One region of the Stenotrophomonas sp. CFBP8980 genome, then DNA from elsewhere that is predicted to be linked to it. Evidence: predicted binding sites of a transcription regulator. Region 1 holds the regulator's gene; each other region holds the start of a gene.
What was found. Region 1 encodes HrcA, which represses chaperone genes, less so after heat shock. Its sites were predicted from a motif close to TTNGCACTCNNNNNNNNNGAGTGCNAA; they were not measured.
Positions count from the first base shown of each region.

Region 2: rpoH (RNA polymerase sigma factor RpoH) is a predicted target of HrcA. The motif match lies at 2,569-2,595, and genes of this name have one in related genera.
Region 3: SOM47_RS02770 (co-chaperone GroES) is a predicted target of HrcA. The motif match lies at 2,145-2,171, and genes of this name have one in related genera.

Region 1 is NZ_JAXCXF010000001.1:337,885-342,064, reverse strand. Features, by position in the region: gene recN (DNA repair protein RecN) at 1-1,330, opposite strand, end outside; gene hrcA (heat-inducible transcriptional repressor HrcA) at 1,446-2,510, shown strand; gene grpE (nucleotide exchange factor GrpE) at 2,574-3,083, shown strand; gene dnaK (molecular chaperone DnaK) at 3,251-4,180, shown strand, end outside.
Region 2 is NZ_JAXCXF010000001.1:557,077-561,256, forward strand. Features, by position in the region: gene SOM47_RS02555 (hypothetical protein) at 1-2,265, shown strand, start outside; gene rpoH (RNA polymerase sigma factor RpoH) at 2,606-3,481, shown strand; gene purD (phosphoribosylamine--glycine ligase) at 3,586-4,180, opposite strand, start outside.
Region 3 is NZ_JAXCXF010000001.1:608,981-613,160, reverse strand. Features, by position in the region: gene groL (chaperonin GroEL) at 69-1,718, opposite strand; gene SOM47_RS02770 (co-chaperone GroES) at 1,808-2,098, opposite strand; gene SOM47_RS02765 (endonuclease) at 2,367-4,160, shown strand.

The sequences.
Region 1 (4,180 bases):
CGATGGCCAGCGAGATACGTGACAGCTCGCCACCGGAAGCCACCTTGCGCAGGGGGCGCGGCGGCTGGCCGGCATTGGCGGCCACCAGGAACTCCACCCGTTCGGCGCCCTGCGGATCCGGCTTGGCCAGGTCCTGCGGTTCCAGCTGGATCAGGAACTGGCCGCCGCCCATGCCCAGTTCGGCGATCAGCCCGGTGGTGGTGGTGGACAGTTCGGCCGCTGCGCGCTGGCGCCCGGCGCTGAGCACCGCCGCCTGTTCACGCCAGGCGGCCGCAGCCTTTTCGATTTCCCCGGCCAGCTTCTGCAGGCGCACGTCAGCCCCCCGCAGCTGCTCGACTTCGGCCTGCATGCGGTCGCGCTGGGCGGCCAGCTCTTCCATCGGCACGCGGTGCTTGCGGGCCAGGTCATGCAGGCGGCCCAGCCGGCGCTCGTTGTCTTCGAACTGCTCCGGGTCGGCGTCCAGGTCGTCGTGCACACGGTCCAGCAGGCTCAGCGCTTCCTGCAACTGGATGCTGGCGCTGTCGATCAGCGCATCCACCTCGCCCAGCCGGGCATCGTGTTCAATCATCCGCCCCAGATCGCCGCGCACCTGCGCCAGCAGCCCCAGCGCGGAGGCGTCGTCGTCTCCGTTGATGCGGGTGGTGGCGGTATCGCAGGTGGTCAGCAGGGCGCTGGCGTGGGCCTGGCGGCGATGGCTGGCGCCCAGCGCGATGATCGATTCGGGTTCCAGCTCTTCGCGTTCCAGTTCGCGCAGTTGGTGTTCCAGGAAGCCGATGCGGTCGCTGACATCGCCCTGCCGTGACAGCGCCGCGGCTTCGTCGACCAGCGTCTGCCAGCCGGCTGCAGCCACCCGCACGGCGCGGCGCTGCTCGGCGTTGCTGGCATAGGCATCGAGCAGGGCCAGCTGCGAAGGCCGGGTCAGCAGCGCCTGCTGTTCGTGCTGGCCGTGGATTTCCACCAGCAGGCCGGCCAGTTCAGTGAGCTGCGAAATGGTCACCGGGCGGCCGTTGATCCAGGCCCGCGAGCCGCCGTCGGCGCGGATGACCCGGCGCAGCTGGCATTGTTCGTCGTCGTCCAGTTCGTTGTCGGCCAGCCAGCGGCGGGCGCCGGCGAGCTGTTCCAGCGCGAACTCGGCCGACAACTCGGCGCGCGGGGCGCCGTGGCGCACCACGCCGCTGTCGGCGCGCAGGCCGGACAGGAAGCCCAGCGCGTCCACCATCAGCGATTTGCCCGCGCCGGTTTCGCCCGATACCACGGTCATGCCGGGGCCGAACTCCAGTTCAGTGGCGCGGACAACAGCGAAATCCTTGATTGATAAGTGTCTGAGCATGGTCCAGTAGGTCTCTCAAGCCGCGCAACGCTAGCACGCACGATGGCATGTACCAATGACTTGCCAAGCGTCCTTCCCGGCATTATCTAGGAGGGGAGTCTCACAGGCTGATCCAATGCCGCCGTCTTTCGACCAACTTGCCCCACGTTCGCGGCACCTGCTGCGTACCCTGATCGCCCGCCACATCCAGGATGGCGAGCCGGTAGGGTCGGCAACGCTTGCGCGCACGGCGGGGCTGGATGTCAGCGCGGCGACCATCCGCAACATCCTGGGCGACCTGGAAGACCTGGGGCTGCTCAGTTCGCCGCATACTTCGGCCGGGCGCATTCCCACCGCGCACGGCTACCGGGTGTTCGTGGACAGCCTGGTGCAGATGCATCCGCCGGGCGAGCAGGACCTGAGCCGCCTGCGCAGCGAGCTGGCCAGTGGCGCCGGCACCCAGGCGCTGCTCGGCAGTGCCTCCGAGCTGCTGTCGGCGATGAGCCATTTCGTCGGCGTGGTCAGTGCGCCCACGCGGGAGCAGTTCGCCTTCCGCCAGATCGATTTCGTGGCGCTGGACGCCTATCGCGTGCTGGCAATCGTGGTGTTCGCCGACAGCGAGGTGCAGAACCGGGTGATCGAGGCCCGCAGGCCTTGGGAGCCGGGCGAGCTGGAGCAGGTCGCCAACTACCTGAATACCCACTTCGCCGGGCTTCCGGTGGCGCAGATACGCCGCCGCCTTCTGCACGAGCTGCGCGATACCCGCAGCGAGATGGAACAGCTGCTGGCGCACAGCATCGAGCTGGCCGAGCAGGCGCTGCAGCCGCCGGCCAACGACATGCTGGTAGCCGGCCAGACCCGCCTGATGGGCGTGCAGGACCTGTCCGACCTGGAACGGCTGCGCGAGTTGTTCGAGCTGTTTTCGAGCAAGCGCGAGATCCTGCAATTGCTGGAGCGCACCATCCAGGCGCCGGGCGTGCGCATCTTCATTGGCGAAGAAACCGGGGTGGTGCCGCTGGAAGGCGTCTCGCTGGTCACTGCGCCGTATATCGCCGATGGCCAGGTGCTGGGCGTGCTGGGGGTGATCGGGCCGAAGCGGATGGCCTACGACCGGATGATCCCGCTGGTGCAGGCCACCGCCGAGGTGCTCGGGGCGGCCTTTTCGCCGGGAACGGGCAACGCGATGACCCGCGGCGCTTGAAACGCAGTTTCCCGCCCACACTAGGTGGGATGGAGGCGGGGAGTCACCGCCAGGGAAACGCACATGAACCAAAATCATCACGATATCGAATCCAACCCGGCCGCCGACGAGGCCGCTGCGGCCCACCACGACCAGCTGGAGCAGCTGCGCGGTGAGCTGGAGCAGGTCAAGGCCGATGCGCTGCGTGAGCGCGCCGACCTGGACAACCAGCGCAAGCGCATGACCCGGGACGTGGAACAGGCCCGCCGTTTCGCCAACGAGAAGCTGCTCGGCGAGCTGTTGCCGGTGTTCGACAGCCTGGACGCCGGCCTGAAGGCCGCAGGCGAGGACGCCAGCCCGCTGCGCGACGGCCTTGAAATGACCTACAGGCAGCTGCTGAAGGTGGCCGCAGACAACGGACTGGCACTGCTCGACCCGACCGGACAGCCCTTCAACCCGGAGCACCACCAGGCGATCAGCCAGGTCGATGCCAACGGCGCCGCCCCGGGCAGCGTGGTGCAGGTGTTCCAGAAGGGGTACCTGCTCAACGACCGCCTGCTGCGCCCGGCGCTGGTGGTGGTCGCGCGCGACTGACCGCGAATCGGGAATGCCGGTGCGCCGGGCATGGCCCGGCGTGGCCTGGATCCTGAATCATGGAATACAGCGTCCCGGGATGGCTTGAATGTTCCACGAGCCTCCCCCACATCCCATTCATACACCGGCTGCGGCCGGATTAACCGAATAATCTTCAGGAGTCCCCCATGGGCAAGATCATTGGTATCGACCTCGGCACCACCAACTCGTGCGTGGCGATCATGGACGGCGGCAAGGCCCGCGTCATCGAAAACTCGGAAGGCGATCGCACCACCCCGTCGATCGTGGCCTACACCAAGGACGGCGAAGTCCTGGTGGGTGCCTCGGCCAAGCGCCAGGCGGTCACCAATCCGAAGAACACTTTCTACGCGGTGAAGCGCCTGATCGGCCGCAAGTTCACCGACGCCGAAGTGCAGAAGGACATCGCCCACGTGCCGTACGGCATCCTGGCCCACGACAATGGCGATGCCTGGGTGTCCACCAGCGATGCGCGCAAGATGGCGCCGCAGGAAATCTCCGCCAAGGTGCTGGAGAAGATGAAGAAGACCGCCGAGGATTATCTCGGTGAGAAGGTCACCGAAGCGGTCATCACCGTGCCGGCGTACTTCAACGACAGCCAGCGCCAGGCCACCAAGGACGCAGGTCGCATCGCCGGCCTGGACGTCAAGCGCATCATCAACGAGCCGACTGCGGCCGCGCTGGCCTATGGCCTGGACAAGGGTGACAACAAGGACCGCAAGATCGTGGTCTACGATCTGGGCGGCGGCACCTTCGACGTGTCGGTGATCGAGATCGCCAACGTCGACGGTGAAAAGCAGTTCGAAGTGCTGGCCACCAACGGTGACACCTTCCTCGGCGGCGAAGATTTCGACAACCGCGTCATCGAGTACCTGGTTGAAGAGTTCAACAAGGACCAGGGCATCGACCTGCGCAAGGATCCGCTGGCCCTGCAGCGTCTGAAGGACGCCGCCGAGCGCGCCAAGATCGAGCTCTCCAGCGCCCAGCAGACCGAAGTCAACCTGCCGTACGTGACCGCCGATGCGTCCGGCCCGAAGCACCTGAACATCAAGCTGACCCGCGCCAAGCTGGAGTCGCTG
Region 2 (4,180 bases), 220 kb from region 1:
ACCGGCATTACCGGCACCGAATACGGCCAGTACGTGCGTTCGCTGTATGGCGGCGCATTGAACTGGCGTTCGCTGGAAGCCACGCCGCTGGGAGAGGCACGCTCGCAGCTGAAGGTATTCGGTTCCGAAGCGCAGTCCGCGCCGGGGCACAGTGAGTTCCTCGGCACCGGTGGCAGCCTGTACTACCTGCGCCACACCGATGTATTGCCCGGTTCGGAACAGGTGGTGCTGGAAGTGCGTGACCGCACCACCGGCCGTACCGAAACCCGCGTCACCCTGCAGGAAGGCGTGGACTACGAGATCGATGACCTGCAGGGCCGCCTGATCCTGACCCGCCCGCTGGCGATGCTGACCCGCGAGAACGTGCGCAGCATCACCCGCGACATGCCGCTGGATGGGTATGACCAGCTGCTGCTGGTGGACTACGAATACGTGCCGTTGGGCTTCAGCAGTGATGACGTGACCATGGGTGCGCGGGGCCGCCAGTGGATCGGTGACCACGTGGCCATCGGCGGCACCTGGGTGGAAGAAAACCGCAGCGGTGAGAACTACACGCTGAAGGGCGCCGACCTCACCCTGCAGGCCGGGCGCGGCACGTATGTAAAAGTGGAACACACCGAGACCGATGCCACTGCCGCGCCGGTGTTCTATTCGGACAACGGCGGCCTCAGCTTCATCCGCCGCAATCCGTATGAAGTGCAGCGATCGGGCAGCGCAACGGCGGTGGAAGCACGTGCGAACCTGCGCGAGCTCGGCTGGACCGCGCAGGACTGGAGCGTGGGCGCGTGGTGGCGCGACGTGGATGCGGGCTTCTCGGTGGCGCGCCAGGACACCGGGCTGGCGGTGGAAGAATACGGCGCTGAGTTCCTCGGCTACCTCACCGACGACTTCAGCCTGTATGGACGCCACACCCGCACCGAGCAGGGCGAACTGGCACTGGAACAGACCCAGCTGACCGCAGACTGGCGGCTGGGCAATGACGGCCAGTGGACCGGTGAACTGCGCCGCGTGCGCGAAGAGCAGAGCCTGCAGACGGTGGATGCACTGTTGGCGGCGATCGGCTACCGGCAGCGCTTCGGCTCATCCTGGGAGCTGTACAGCACCGGCCAGGTCACCGTGGATGACGACGGCGGGGCCTACGAGAAGAACGACCTGCTGACCTTGGGCGCGCGTTACCTGTTCGGTGACCGCAGCAGCGTGGGCGCCGAAGTCAGCGGGGGTAGTCGCGGCCACGGCGGCAAGGTCGATGCGGAATACCGCATGGCGCCGGACCACAGCCTGTACGGCAGCTACAGCTACAGCAGCGACCGTACCGGCACCGACCCACTGTTCGACACCGGCCTGCAGTCCGGCTGGACGCTGGGCCAGCGCTGGCGCCTGAGCAACCAGGTCAATGTCTACAACGAAAGCCAGTACCTGAAGGATCGCCGCCAGGACAACGCCGGGCTGGTGCATACCTTCGGCATGGACTTCTATCCGGCGCAGGGCTGGAACCTCGGCTTCACGGTAATGGACGGCGAACTGGAATCGACGCTGGGCCGGATCGACCGCCGCGCGTACAGCGTCAGTGGCGGGCGCACCGATGCGGTGGCGCAGTGGAACAGCAAGCTGGAATACCGGCACGACTCCGGTGCCGAACAGCGCGAGCAGTGGGTCACCACCAACCGCCTGCTGTACAAGGTCAACGAAGACTGGCGCGTGGCGCTGCGTGCGAACTACGCCGATACCCAGGACCGCATCAATCCGGTGGCCGACGCCAAGCTGGTGGAAACCAACATGGGCGTCGCCTGGCGTCCGCACGACACCACCCGCTGGGCTGCCTTCGGCAAGTTCACCTACCTCTACGACGTGGCCTCGCTGGGGCAGGAGGGCGGCAACCTGTACGACCAGCGTTCGCAGGTGCTGTCGCTGGAAGGCATCCGCCAGTTCGGCGCGCGCTGGGAAGTGGCCGCCAAGCTGGCTTCGCGTTGGGGCGACTACCGCACCGGGCGCGGCGAGGGGTCGTGGCTGGACAGCCGCGCCGACTTCGCCGCGCTGCAGTTGCGCTATCGCCTGTTCGAGAAGTGGGAAGGGCTGGCCGAGCACCGCTGGTTGAAGGTGCGCGACGGCGGCGTGCGCAAGGGCTGGCTGGTCGGCGTGGACCGCCGGGTGGGCGAGAACTTCAAGATCGGCGGCGGCTACAACTTCACCGAGTTCAGCGACGACATGACCGAGCTGCGCTATGACCAGAAGGGGTTCTTCCTGAATCTGGCAGGGTATTACTGAGGCGAATGGTCGCGTCGAGCCGTGCTCGGCAGATGCCGCCCGGGAGCCTGCCGAGCATGGCTCGGCGCTACCGGTCTACAGCCGCTGAACGCCTGACAACTTTTTCCGGCTGAATGCGGGAATTCCTCAGCCCGTTCAGCCCGCCTGCACGTGATTTGCACCCTATTTAAAGTCTATGCTCCTGTTGGATAAGGGTTTTATAGTGTTCCGAACCGCTATCGCCACTGTCACCAAATCGCGGTAGGGTAGACGAGTAGTCAGCGCCATTGTTCTGTCAACGGAACACTGGAACTTTTTAGACCTTTAGCAGTCGAAGTATTGGACTGCTAAGATGAGACCCATGAGCCAGAACACCTCTACTGCCCTTGTGGCAAACAATCTCCCGATTCCCAGTGCGCTCGGTTCGCTGGACGCCTACATCGGTGCCGTGCACCAGATCCCGGTGCTGTCGGTCGATGATGAGCAGGACCTGGCGCGTCGTTTCCGTGATCAGACCGATCTGGACGCGGCCCGCGAGCTGGTGCATTCGCACCTGCGTTTCGTGGTGCACGTGGCCCGCGGCTACAACGGTTACGGCCTCGCCCTGGGCGACCTCATCCAGGAAGGCAACATCGGCCTGATGAAGGCGGTCAAGCGCTTCGACCCGGACATGGGCGTGCGCCTGGTGTCCTTCGCGGTGCATTGGATCCGTGCCGAGATGCACGAGTTCATCCTGAAGAACTGGCGCATCGTGAAGGTCGCCACCACCAAGGCGCAGCGCAAGCTGTTCTTCAACCTGCGCCGTTCGAAGAAGCGCCTGGGCTGGATGAACGCGGCCGAAGTGACCGCGGTGGCCAAGGACCTCAACGTCTCCGAGCGCGAAGTGATGGAGATGGAGTCGCGCCTGTCCGGTCGTGATATCGGCTTCGACGCCCCCAGCGACGAAGACGACGACCACGCGCCGCCGTCGCCGGCCGCCTACCTGATGGCCAATGAAGAAGATCCTTCGATGGCCTACGAGCGCGCCGACAGCGAAGACAACCAGCTGCAGCTGCTGCGCGAAGGCATGGCCGAACTGGATGCGCGTTCGCGCGACATCATCGCCCGCCGCTGGCTGGATGCTGACAGCAAGGTCACGCTGCAGGAGCTGGCCGATGAGTACGGTGTTTCCGCCGAGCGCATCCGCCAGGTTGAAGCGAACGCCCTGAAGAAGATGAAGGCGCTGTTTACCGCGTAAGTGGAAACAGCCGCTGCACACGAAAACGCCGGGCACTGCCCGGCGTTTTTCTGTGTGATCGGAGGTGGTGGGTGACGACCGTTGGTCGTCACGCCGTTACCGCCTCAGTTCTCGCGGGCGATCGCACGCCAGCCGATGTCGTTGCGGTGGAACTCGTTCGCCCAGCTCACCTCGGCCACCCCGGCATACGCATTGGCCTGCGCGTCGCGCACGCTGTCGCCCAGTGCGGCCACGCACAGCACCCGTCCACCGGCACTGACCACGTTGCCCTGCGCGTCCAGCGCGGTGCCTGCGTGGAACACCTTGGCAGTGGCTGGCACGCGGTCCAGGCCGGAAATCACATCGCCGGTGATCGGCGCTTCCGGATACGGCGCAGCGGCCAGCACCACGCCCAGTGAAGGACGCGGATCCCACTGCGCCTGCACCTGGTCCAGCCTGCCGTCGATCGCCGCCTGTACCAGGTCCAGCAGGTCCGACTGCAGGCGCAGCATCACCGGCTGGGTTTCCGGGTCGCCGAAGCGCACGTTGAACTCGATCACCTTCGGCGCACCGCTGGCATCGATCATCAGCCCCGCATACAGGAAGCCGGTGAACGGCACGCCGTCGGCGATCATGCCCTGCACGGTCGGCTCGACGACTTCACGCATCACCCGCGCGTGTACTTCCGGGGTCACCACCGGGGCCGGCGAATACGCGCCC
Region 3 (4,180 bases), 270 kb from region 1:
CCCAACAAAAAACCCCGCCGTTTCCGGCGGGGTTTTTGATGCTGCAGGTGCTACGGGAAGCGCTGGACTTAGAAGTCCATGCCGCCCATGCCACCCATGCCACCCATGCCACCACCGGCGCCGCCGGCCGCTTCTTCCTTGCGCGGGGCTTCTGCCACCATGGCTTCGGTGGTGATCATCAGACCCGCGATGGAAGCGGCGTTCTGCAGGGCCGAACGGGTCACCTTGGTCGGATCCAGGATGCCGAACTCGACCATGTCGCCGAACTCGCCGTTGCCAGCGTTGTAGCCGTAGTTGCCGGTACCTTCCTTCACCTTGTTCAGGATGACCGACGGCTCTTCACCGGCGTTGGCCACGATTTCGCGCAGCGGGGCTTCCATGGCGCGCAGGGCGATCTGGATACCGTGGGTCTGGTCTTCGTTGGCACCCTTCAGATCGCCGACGGCGACCAGCGCACGCACCAGGGCCACGCCGCCGCCCGGGACCACGCCTTCTTCGACGGCTGCGCGGGTTGCGTGCAGGGCGTCTTCAACGCGGGCCTTCTTTTCCTTCATTTCGATTTCGGTCGATGCACCGACCTTGATCACTGCAACGCCGCCGGCCAGCTTGGCAACGCGCTCCTGCAGCTTCTCACGGTCGTAATCGGACGAGGTGTCTTCGATCTGGGTCTTGATCTGGGTGACGCGCGCCTGGATGCCTGCAGCGTCGCCTGCACCGTCGATGATGATGGTGTTTTCCTTGGAAACCTGCACCTTCTTGGCGCGACCCAGGTCGGTGATGGTGGCCTTCTCCAGCGACAGGCCCACTTCTTCGGAGATCACGGTGCCGCCGGTCAGCACGGCCATGTCTTCCAGCATCGCCTTGCGACGGTCGCCGAAGCCCGGAGCCTTCACGGCCACGACCTTGACGATGCCGCGGATGGTGTTGACCACCAGGGTGGCCAGCGCTTCGCCTTCGACTTCTTCAGCCACGATCAGCAGCGGCTTGCCCGACTTGGCGACGCCTTCCAGCACCGGCAGCAGGTCACGCACGTTGGAGATCTTCTTGTCGTGCAGCAGGATGAACGGGTCATCCAGGTCAGCGGTCTGGCCCTGCTGGTTGTTGACGAAGTACGGGGACAGGTAGCCGCGGTCGAACTGCATGCCTTCGACGACGTCCAGCTCGTTGTCCAGGCCCGAGCCTTCTTCAACGGTGATCACGCCTTCCTTGCCCACCTTCTTCATCGCTTCGGCGATGATGTTGCCGATCGACTCGTCCGAGTTGGCCGAGATCGTGCCGACCTGGGCAATCGCCTTGTCGTCAGCGGTCGGCTGGGAGATCTTCTTCAGCTCGGCGACGGCGGCAATCACGGCCTTGTCGATACCGCGCTTGAGGTCCATCGGGTTCATGCCGGCAGCAACGGCCTTTGCGCCTTCGCGGATCAGGGCCTGGGCCAGCACGGTGGCGGTGGTGGTGCCGTCGCCTGCGTCGTCATTGGTGCGCGAAGCAACTTCCTTCACCATCTGCGCGCCCATGTTCTCGAACTTGTCAGCCAGTTCGATTTCCTTGGCAACGGACACGCCGTCCTTGGTGATGGTCGGGGCGCCGAAGCTCTTTTCGAGCACGACGTTGCGGCCCTTCGGGCCCAGGGTTGCCTTCACGGCATTGGCGAGCACGTTGACACCACGCACCATGCGGGCACGGGCATCTTCACCGAAACGAATATCTTTGGCAGCCATTGAATTCACCTGTTATGTAGCGCCGGGACAGGCCCGGCAGCATTGATAATGAAAGGGGTCTACGGGGTAACGGATTGCGCGACCGCAGCTCAGCCGATGATGGCGAGCACGTCGTCTTCGCGCAGGACCTTGTATTCCACGCCGGCTTCCTTGTAGCTGCTGCCGGCGTACTGGCCGTAGATGACCTTGTCGCCGACCTTCAGGGACGGGGCGCGCACGCTGCCGTTGTCCAGCGCCTTGCCCGGGCCCACGGCAACGACTTCACCCTTGGTCGACTTCTCCTTGGCCGAATCCGGGATCAGGATGCCGCCGGCGGAGATTTCGTCGGCTTCGATCGGCTTGACTACGACGCGGTCGTGAAGCGGCTTCAAGTTGCTCATGTGAGACCTCTCAAGTTGTTGATTGTACGGAAGTATTCCGGCGACTTTAGCACTCACCCCAGGTGACTGCCAGAACCGCGCGAGAAAAAAGCCCGGCAGACCGGGACACAGCAGAGATGGAGCCCGGACCTGCCCTTTCAAGGGCCTCGGAAAGAATTTTTTTGGTGACCACCGTCACGGCATTGGGCTCACCCGTGCCGAATACGACAGAAGTGTCACGCAATCGGCTTAGATTCCCCTCAGGGGATCCGCTCACAAGGAGTAGTCGATGCGAATGCTGTCACCACTTGCCGCTGGCTGCCTGCTGGCGCTGGCGATCTCGCCCGCCCGGGCCGAGGTCTTCATCAACGAACTGCACTACGACGACAGCACCCCGGCCGGGGACGTCGGCGAGGCGATTGAAGTGGTCGCCACCGCTGGCGAGGACCTGTCCGGTTACCGCCTGTACCTGTACAACGGCAGCACCCCGTCGGCGGCCAGCGTGTATGCCAACAACGCGGTCCCGGCCGGCACCGCGGCAGCCTGTGGCAGCGCCCGCATCGCGGTGGTCAGCTACCCGACCAATGGCCTGCAGAACGGGTCCAACGATGGCATTGCGCTGGTCGATGCCAGCGGTGCGGTGGTCCAGTTCCTCAGCTACGAGGGCACCATCACTGCCGCCAGCGGCCCGGCCGCCGGCCTGACCAGCCAGAACATCCCCGTCGCCGAGAGCAACAGCACCGCGCCCGGCACCTCGCTGCAGCTCACCGGCAATGGCAGCCAGTACGCCCATTTCACCTGGGCCGCGTCCGCCGCCCAGACCTTCGGCGCCTGCAACGCCGGCCAGACCTTCAGCGGCAGCCCCGGCACCCCGGGCCCGAATACGCCGCCGTCGGTGTCCACCACCATCCCGGCCCAGGGCAGCAGCAGCTTCCCCGCCGCCGGTGACCTGGAAGTGGTGTTCAGCGAGAATGTCACGCTGGCCAGCGGCGCCTTCGCGCTGAGCTGCGGCCAGTCCGGCAGCGTGCCGCTGAGCCACCCGTCCAGTGGCCGCACGCTGAAGATTTCCACCAACACCGCGCTGGTGGCCGGGGAAGCCTGCCGCTTCGATATCCGCGCCAGCCGCATCAGCGACAGCCAGGGCGCCCGCCCGGCTGCGGATTCGCGCATCGCCTTCACCGTGGCCAGCAGTACCGGCGACCCGGACCCGGGCAACCCCGGCAATCCCGGCGAGTACTACTCGCGGGTGAATACCTCCAGTCCCGGCCAGTTGCGCTGTTCGCTGCATGAAACCATCAAGGGCCACACCGCTTATCCGTACAGCGGCTCGGGCACCAGCACCTGGACCATCCTGGAAATCGCCGACGAAGATCCCAACAACGCCGGCAACGTGCTCGACGCCTACCGCAACCGCAGCTACGTCAAGGGCAGCGGCCGCGCGGGCACCGGCAGCGGGCTGACCTACAACCGCGAGCACACCTGGCCGAACTCGCTGGGCTTTGCCAGCACCACCGGCGACAAGGGTCTGCCGTATGCGCCCTACACCGACACCCACATGCTGTACCTGACCGATGCGCAGTGGAATGCCGACCGCGGCAACAAGCCCTTCGCCAAGTGCGACAGCAACTGCGGCGAGCGCGCCACCGAGCCCAACAACGGCCAGGGCGGCGGCAGCGGTGCCTATCCGGGCAACTCCAACTGGGTGCGCACCCCTGACGGCAACCAGGGCACGTTCGAGGTGTGGGGCAAGCGCAAGGGCGACATGGCGCGTGCGGTGATGTACATGGCGATCCGTTATGAAGGGGGCAAGGATGCCGCAACTGGCCAGTCCGAGCCGGACCTGGAGCTGACCGACGACCGCAGCAGGATCGTCAAGACCAGCAGTTCGCCAGCCTACATGGGCCTGCTGTCCACCTTGATCGACTGGCACCTCGCCGACCCGCCGACCGACGCGGAGCGGGCCCGCAACGAGGTGATCTACAGCTTCCAGGGCAACCGCAATCCGTTCATCGACCACCCCGAATGGGCCACCCCGGCCCTGTTCACCTCGGCCAAGCCCAGCAGCTGCCAGCTGGCCAACTGATCATTTTCCGATTTGCCTCA